DNA from 2 places in the Thioalkalivibrio sp. ALE28 genome. Region 2 is predicted to be linked to the other one. Evidence: predicted binding sites of a transcription regulator. Region 2 holds the regulator's gene; the other holds the start of a gene.

Evidence for each region. Region 2 encodes sigma-54, which starts transcription at its own class of promoters, with help from an activator protein. Its sites were predicted from a motif close to TGGCANGNTNCNTGCTT; they were not measured.
Region 1: a site for sigma-54 is predicted at 2,378-2,394, ahead of D105_RS0112385 (TorF family putative porin). Genes of this name have one in related genera too.

The regions. Positions count from the first base shown of each region.
Region 1 is NZ_KB898107.1:6,254-10,460, reverse strand. Features, by position in the region: gene D105_RS0112400 (gamma-glutamyl-gamma-aminobutyrate hydrolase family protein) at 1-591, opposite strand, end outside; gene D105_RS0112395 (amidoligase family protein) at 578-1,600, opposite strand; gene folB (dihydroneopterin aldolase) at 1,674-2,033, shown strand; gene D105_RS0112385 (TorF family putative porin) at 2,449-3,162, shown strand; gene D105_RS0112380 (P-II family nitrogen regulator) at 3,229-3,567, shown strand; gene D105_RS0112375 (ammonium transporter) at 3,603-4,207, shown strand, end outside.
Region 2 is NZ_KB898099.1:79,855-84,061, reverse strand. Features, by position in the region: gene lptA (lipopolysaccharide transport periplasmic protein LptA) at 1-275, shown strand, start outside; gene lptB (LPS export ABC transporter ATP-binding protein) at 272-1,042, shown strand; gene D105_RS0108430 (RNA polymerase factor sigma-54) at 1,132-2,613, shown strand; gene hpf (ribosome hibernation-promoting factor, HPF/YfiA family) at 2,630-2,968, shown strand; gene D105_RS0108420 (PTS sugar transporter subunit IIA) at 2,972-3,439, shown strand; gene hprK (HPr(Ser) kinase/phosphatase) at 3,491-4,207, shown strand, end outside.

The DNA of each region.
Region 1 (4,207 bases), on a different contig from region 2:
GTCCAGCTCCACCGGCTTGACTGGCAGCAGGCTGCGGGCCTGCGGGGTTTCCACGTAGAACTCGGCCAGGTCGCGGTGCAGGGTGCCGCCGCGTACCACGTTGACCAGTTGCATCCCGCGACAGATGCCGAGGATCGGGCGGTGCTCGTCCAGCGCGCGATGGATCAGGGCCTTTTCCAGCCGGTCGCGGTCGGTGTCCAGTACGCCGCCATGGGACTGGAATAACCGGCGCAGTAACCACAGGGCCGGGTAGAAGAGATAGCCGATCAGGCGCTGCGACAGGCGTCGCTCCGCCTGGCGGATGGCGGCCGCATCCGGCCCCTCGGGGAGCGTCTCGCCGTAGAGCTCAGGATCCACATCCGCCCCGCCGCCCACCACCAGACCATCGAAGCGCCGGTGACTGCGGGGTTTTCCCGGGCGCAGCCGCAGCGGACGGCCGCCGGCGCGCCACACCGCGAGCGCGGTAAACAGCCAGGCGGGCCCGCCGCCCTGGTCGGGTCCGGTAATGGCGATCACCGGGCGGCGTGGACGCGGCGGCGCGGTATCGGCCACGGTATCGGTGGTCGTGCGGTCGGGCTCAGAACCAGTCACGGAGGCGCTGGCTCCAGTCGTCGGCCCAGCGGCCCAGGGCCTGGCCGGGGCGTTCCAGATATTCCCGCGACAGGCGCTCCAGGCGTTCCGGATCCGCCGCCAGGCGCTCGACCTCGACCCAGCCGTTGAACGGCCGCGCGAGGCTCCAGTCCGGGTCGTCGATCTCGCAGTTCGGCAGGCGATAGTGGAAGGCCGGCCGCGGCTTGATCAGTTCGTGCTCCACGGGGGCCGCGTCGATCCGCCCGGGGTCCAGGTGGGCGAACAGCGGCAACAGGTCCAGCGGGCGGTTGCGCGTCGGGTTGTGCGCCAGGTAGGCGTCGATCAGGCCCTCCCGGTCGGGACGAAAATCCGGATCCAGCACGTAGCGTACAAACGGGCCGGGAAAAGACCGAATGTAGGGAGACAGGCGCCGCGCCAGGTCAATGGCGCCCGCCGCGGTGAGCACTTCCACCATCAAAAGGAAGCTGCGCAGGACTGCCAGAAGCCACTCGGCATCGGTGCGGTGCACCTCGATATTGATCTGCAGCCCGAAGGCATAGAGAAACGAGCGTTCGGTACCCAGTGCGCCGGCCTGCTGCAGGGCGGCGCGCACCCGGTCCAGGCGGGGGAGGTCAGCCGCCGCGATCGGCGGCGCCACGATCTCGTGCGGTACCAGGCGGCCCGCGGCGTCCGCGAGCCAGCGCTCCAGCGCGGCCTCGTCCGAGTCGTCCAGCTCGATGCCCAGGCGCGCGAGGTGTTCGCGGTAGCCGCGGTCCTTCAGTACCCGGGCGTCCAGCTCCAGTTGGAAGTCGCCGACGTCCGTGTCGCGTACGTGGAAGACGAAGGCGCTGTCCGATTCGACGTGGCCCCCGAACTCGCCTTTCACGGTCTCGGCCATCGTCTCCAGCGACACCCCGGCCATCTCGATCTCCACGCCGATGCGTCGGGGCTCGCCATCCGGGTTGGCGGGCCAGGGGAGTTCGTGAAAGGGCTCGCTCATGCGCGTCTCGGAGTAATCGGGAGGCACCATGATAGCGGCTCGGTGTACCTCGTGCGGCCCGGGCAGTAGGATAGGCGCCGACTGACAGGAGCCCGCCGACCCCATGGATCGAATCTATCTGCGCGACCTCGAGATTGACGCCGTTGTTGGCGTCTACGACTGGGAACAGCGCATCCAGCGCCGCCTGCGATTCGATATCGAACTGGCGGCCGATACCCGCATCGCCGCCTACTCCGGCGAGATCGGCGACACCGTTGACTACGAGGCGGTGGCCAACGCCGTGCGTGCCATCGTCACGCGCGAGCCGCATGCCTTGCTGGAATCCCTGGCCGAGGAGATCGCCGAGGCCCTGATGGCCCAGTTCGGCACGCCGTGGCTGCGCATCAAACTCGGCAAGCCCGGTGCCGTGCCCGGCGTGCGCGAGGTCGGCATCGAGATCGAGCGCGGCAGCCTTTCCTCGTAGACCCGCGCCGGCCACGGGGCGCTGTCCCGGCCGGCGCCATCCCCATGCCGTGCTGTGTCGTCGCGAGGCGACGTGGCGATCCGCAGGGCAGGGAGGTGTTCGCCGTGCGTCCCGCATGGCCGCGTGTGCGCTCGCCGCGCCTGTCCCAGCCCCGATTTGCCTCTCCGACCCCGCCACTTGCCGAAGGACTGAACCTTCCTGAATCCCGGACATGGTTCACAGTCCTCGGTCTCCGCACGTTTTTGGTGCGTGTGCACTTTTAGTGCGCACCAAATAAAGGCAAAAGCCCGTGGTTGGGCCGCAACAGGTGTTGCGAAAAGCCGATTTTGCTCCCTTTTGGTACTTGGCACAGCCCGTGCAAGGACCGGGTGTCGACTACGCGACACTCGATTGACCAATCTGGGAGATGACCAACATGAAGAAGTTCACCCGTTCCGCGCTGGCCGCTGCTGTCCTCACCGTAGGCTCCACCGGTGGCGTCGCCTTTACCTCCACCGCCGCGGCCGAGCTGTCCATGAATATCGGCGCGGTTTCCAACTACTACTTCCGTGGTTTTTCCGAAACCGACGACGGTGCTGCCATTCAGGGTGGTATCGATTTTGAGCACGACTCCGGCTTCTATGTCGGCACCTGGATGTCCAATGTCGATTTTGGTGATGACACCAGCTACGAGCTCGATCTTTACGCCGGCTTTGCCGATGAGTTCGCCAATGGGTTCGGCTACGACGTCGGTTACATCTATTACGCCTATCCGGATGCCCGAGACGATACCGGTTCCCTGAGTGCCGACTTCGGCGAGATCTATGGTGAGGTCAGCTTCGATACCGGCGTTGTGGGACTGTACGGCGGTATGGCCTACGTCGTTCACGACAGCGATGACTCGGCCCTGGAAGACGACGACATGTACTTCTACGCCGGCCTGGACGTCCCGTTCATGGACGTCTACAGCGCCGGCTTCTTGGTAGGTCGCACCCGCTTCGACGACTCCAGCCTGGACAACTACACCCACTACACCGCCAGCCTGACCCGTGATGCGGGCGACTGGGGCGAGTTCAGCTTCAATCTCGAGTATGTCGACGAGACCGACGAAGACCTGGGCGCCTGGGTGGGCTGGTCCAAGACCTTCTGATTCCGCATTACCGCCTAAAGCAACAGCGGGTCCGCCAGGTGGCGGGCCCGCCCACAGGAGTCTGACATGAAGATGATTACCGCCGTAATCAAGCCGTTCAAGCTTGATGATGTTCGCGAGGCGATCTCGGAGATCGGCGTACAAGGGATGACCATGACCGAAGTAAAGGGTTTTGGTCGCCAGCGCGGTCATACCGAGCTCTATCGCGGTGCCGAGTACGTGGTCGATTTTCTGCCCAAGGTGAAACTGGAAGTGGCTGTCGACGAGAACCTGGTCGATCAGGTGGTCGAGGCCATTTCCAAGTCTGCCAGCACGGGCAAGATCGGCGACGGCAAGATCTTTATCACACCGGTGGAGCAGGTCGTGCGTATTCGCACGGGCGAGACCGGCCCGGAAGCCCTTTAAGGCCTCCGTCTTCCATCGAATGAGGAATTTCAATCATGGAAATTGAACAGCAAGTTGTCGAACTCGCCTACGCAATGGACACCTTTTACTTTCTGGTGGCCGGCGCGCTGGTGATGTGGATGGCCGCGGGCTTTACCATGCTCGAGGCCGGGATGGTTCGCACCAAGAGTGTGGCCGAAATTGCAACCAAGAATATCGCCCTGTATTCGATCGCCAGCATCATGTACATGCTGATCGGCTACAACATTATGTACAGCGACGGCCTGAGCTCCATCATTCCGGGCCTGGGCTTCCTGATCTCGGGCGACAATGCGGTCGCGGACGTACTGGGTAGTGGTGGTGACATCTACTACTCCGATCGTGCCGACTTCTTCTTCCAGGTCGTGTTCGTGGCCACCGCGATGTCCATCGTCTCGGGTGCCGTGGCCGAGCGTATGAAGCTGTGGGCCTTCCTGGCCTTCGCGGTCATCCTGACCGGCTTCATCTACCCGATCCAGGGCTTCTGGAGCTGGGGTGGCGGGATCCTCGACCAGATCGGCTATCTGGACTACGCCGGTTCCGGCATCGTCCACTTCACGGGTGCCGCTGCCGCGCTGGCCGGTGTGCTGCTCCTCGGGGCGCGCAAGGGCAAGTACGGCAA
Region 2 (4,207 bases):
CCTACGAGATGGAGGCCCACGGCGAGCCGGCCCGCCTGGAATCCCCCGACCCCGAGACCGGCGAGATGCGCATCGCCACCGCGCTGCGCATCGACTACCTGCTGAACGATGACCGCATGATCCTCACCGACCAGGCCCATGTGATCACCGCCAGCGAAGAGGCGCGCGGCAAGCGCATCACCTACGACCTGACCACCGACGTGATCGAGGCCGAACGCGGCGAGGACGACAGCGAACGCGTACGCATCACCATCCAGCCACGCGACGACGAATGAACGCACCCGCCACCAGCCCGGCGCCGGCACCCGCCGAGGCCCGTGATCGCCTGATCGGGCGCGAACTGACCAAGCGCTACGGCCAGCGCACCGTGCTCGACCAGATGGATGTCGACCTCGCACCCGGTGAAGTGGTCGGCCTGCTGGGTCCCAACGGCGCCGGCAAGACCACCTGCTTCTACAGCCTGGTCGGGCTGATCCGCCCTAACGCCGGGCGCATCACCCTGGGCGGGCACGACATCACCCGCGCGCCCATCCACGTGCGCGCCCGCGCCGGTCTCGGCTACCTGCCCCAGGAGGCCTCGATCTTTCGCCGCCTGAGCGTGTGGGACAACCTGCAGGCCGTGCTGGAACTGCGCCCCGGCCTGGACCGCCACGAACGCCGGCGTATCGGCGACGCCCTGATCGAGGAGTTTCAGCTCGAGACCGTGCGCCACAGCCCCGGGATCGCGCTGTCCGGCGGCGAACGTCGGCGCGCCGAGATTGCGCGGGCCCTGGCCGGTGACCCGCAATTCATCTGCCTGGACGAGCCCTTTGCCGGGGTGGACCCGATCTCGGTGGGCGATATCCAGGATGTAATTCGCCACCTTGCAGCGCGCGGCATCGGGGTTCTGATCTCCGATCACAACGTGCGCGAAACCCTCGGGATCTGCCACAGGGCCTATATTCTGAGCGAGGGGCGCCTGCTGGCCGCCGGGACACCCGACGAGCTACTGGCCGATCCCCAGGTGCGCCGGGTCTATCTCGGCGAGAATTTCCGCCTGTGATTCCGGCACGCGCACAACCCGCGCCGGTGCACAAACCACGAGGCAGCATTTAAGATCGCTCTTATGGTCACCCGCGACCCGCACAGCCAATGCTGAAACCCGGCCTGAATCTTCAGCTGGGTCAAACGCTCACCATGACCCCGCAACTGCAGCAGGCGATCCGCCTGTTGCAGTTGTCCACGCTCGAGCTGCAGGTGGAGATCCAGCAGGCGCTGGAGAGCAACCCCATGCTGGAACAGGTGGAAGACGAGGACGACATGGGCGGGGCCGAGCGCCTGGACGCGGAGGGCGAGGTGGTGGAAGGCGACCGCATGGAGGCCACTACCACCAGCGATGACGTGATTCCCGAGGAGCTCACCACCGACAGCCGCTGGGACGACATCTACGAACCGCCGCCCGCCCCCAAGGGCGTGGATGACCGCGACCCACTGGAGAACACCAGTGACGATGACGGCGAGGGCCTGCAGGACCACCTGCTGTGGCAGCTGCACCTGAGCCACCTGACCCCGCGCGACCAGCGCATCGGCGCGGCCCTGATCGACGCGATCAGCCCCGATGGCTATCTCGAAGGCGACCTCGAGACCCTGGCCGAGACCATCAGCCGCGGCGAGGACGAACCCGTCGGCGTGGACGAGGTCGAGGCGGTCCTGCACTGGATCCAGCAATGCGACCCGCTGGGCGTGGGCGCGCGCGACCTGCGCGAATGCCTGGAGATCCAGCTGCGCGAACTGGCCCCGGACGCCCCCGCCCGCGAGGCCGCCCGGGCGATCCTGGAACACGGCATGGACAGCCTGGGCAAGCGGGATTACAAAGCCCTGCAACGCCAGTCGGGTGTGCGCGACCCGGACGAACTGGCGCGCGCCCTGGACCTGATCCGCACCCTGAACCCGCGGCCGGGCGCGCAGATCAGTGCCGCCACCTCCGAATACGTGGTGCCCGATGTCTACGTGCGCCACACCCCGGAGGGCTGGCGCGTGGAGCTGAACCCGGAGATCGCGCCACGCATCCGTATCAACGACCTCTACGCCGGCATGGTGCGCCAGGTATCGGATGCCCGCGACAGCGCCTTCATGCGCGACCAGCTGCAGGAGGCGCGCTGGTTCCTGAAGAGCCTGCACAGCCGCAACGACACCCTGCTGCGCGTCGCTGAGGCGATCGTCCATCGCCAGCAGGGCTTCCTGGAACACGGCGAGGTCGCGATGCAGCCATTGATCCTGCGCGATATCGCCGAGATCCTGGAGATGCACGAATCGACCATCTCCCGGGTCACAACCCAGAAATACATGCACACCCCGCGCGGGGTCTTCGAGTTCAAGTATTTCTTTTCCAGCCACGTCGGCACCAACGACGGTGGCGAGTGTTCCGCCACCGCCATCCGTGCCATGATTCGCGAATTGATCGACGACGAACCCGCGAACAAGCCGCTCAGCGATGCCCGGCTCGCCCAGATCCTGGCGGACCGGGGCATCAATGTGGCGCGTCGCACCGTAGCCAAGTACCGCGAGGCGATGCAGATCCCTTCATCCAGCGAACGCCGGCAGATGGCCTCCATGCCCACCGGCCACAAGTAACCAAGGAGTCCCGACCATGCAGATCAACCTGACCGGCCACCATGTGGACCTCACCGACGCCCTGCGCGACTACGTCAACGAGAAGTTCGCGAAGCTGGAGCGCCACTTCGACAAGGTCATCGACGTGCACGTCGTGCTGACCCACGAGAAGACCCAGAACCAGTTCAACAAGGCCGAGGCGAATCTCCAGGTCAGCGGCAATCACATCCACGCCGAGGCCTCCCACGAGGACATGTACGCCGCCATCGACGCGCTGATCGACAAGGTCGACCGCCAGCTGATCAAGCACAAGGAAAAGGTCAAGGATCATCACCGGGCCGAGGGCGCCCAGCGCAACCGCGAGCAGGCCTCCTGACCCATGTCCATTGCCGAGCTGATCACCGCCGAGCGCATCCGCCTGGAGCCGGAATGCTCCAGTCAGAAGCGGGCCCTGGAGGCCCTGTCGGAACTCCTCGCCGGCGGCGGTGATGCCGGCGGACCGGGCAGCACCGCGATCTTCGAGGCCCTGTCCGCGCGCGAAAAGCTGGGCTCCACCGGCCTGGGCCATGGGGTTGCGATCCCCCATGGCCGCCTGGCCGATCTCGAGGCTCCGCGCGTGGCCGTCCTGCGCCTGGAGAGCGGCGTCGACTTTGACGCCATGGACCACGAGCCGGTCGACATCCTGATCGCCCTGCTGGTCCCGGAGGCCGCCACCAGCGATCACCTCGACCTGCTGGCCCAGCTGGCGCGCGGGCTTTCGCAACCGGACACCATTGCCGCCCTGCGCCGGGCCGGCGATGCCGCCAGCCTGGAACAGGAACTCGTCCGCCGCTTCCGCGAGGGCTGATCCCGTGCGCCCCGCACCCTGCCACGCCACCGATCCCCGCCGGCCCTGCTCATGAACGAGGCACTGGGCGAAGGCGGGATTGCCCGCGACATCAACGTGGAGAGCCTGATCCAGGCTATGGGCAACCGCCTGGATCTGCGCTTCGTGCATGGCGAGCACGCCGCCCCCGACCGCAAGCTGGTCGGCGAGGACGGGGATGACCTGCCTCTGGCCGGCCACCTCAACCTGATCCGACCCAACCGCATCCAAGTCATCGGGGACTTCGAGGCCCGCTACATCGCCGGCCTCAGCGACGACCAGCGCAACGACCTGATCCTGGAGATGGCCCGCACCGGCACCACCGCGGTGATCTTCGCCGAGGACACCTGCCCGTTCTCGGAGATGCCCCATGCCCCGCAGGAGGCGCTGCCGCTGATCCTGTGCTCCAGCACCAGCAGCCACGAGATCATCGCGCTGCTGCGCTACTTCCTGCAGCAGCGTCTGGCGCACTTCGAAGTGCGCCATGGCGTGTTCATGGAGATCCTCGGCATCGGCGTCCTGATCAGCGGGGCCTCCAGCGTCGGCAAGAGCGAGGTGGCGCTGGAGCTGATCTCGCGCGGGCACCGCCTGATCGCCGACGATGCCCCCGAGTTCGCGCGCATTGCCCCCGACATCGTGCGCGGTCACTGCCCGGCCCTGCTCCAGGACCTGCTCGAGGTGCGCGGCCTGGGGGTGCTGAACATCCGCGCGATGTACGGCGACTCCGCAATCAAGGGCGGCAAGTACCTG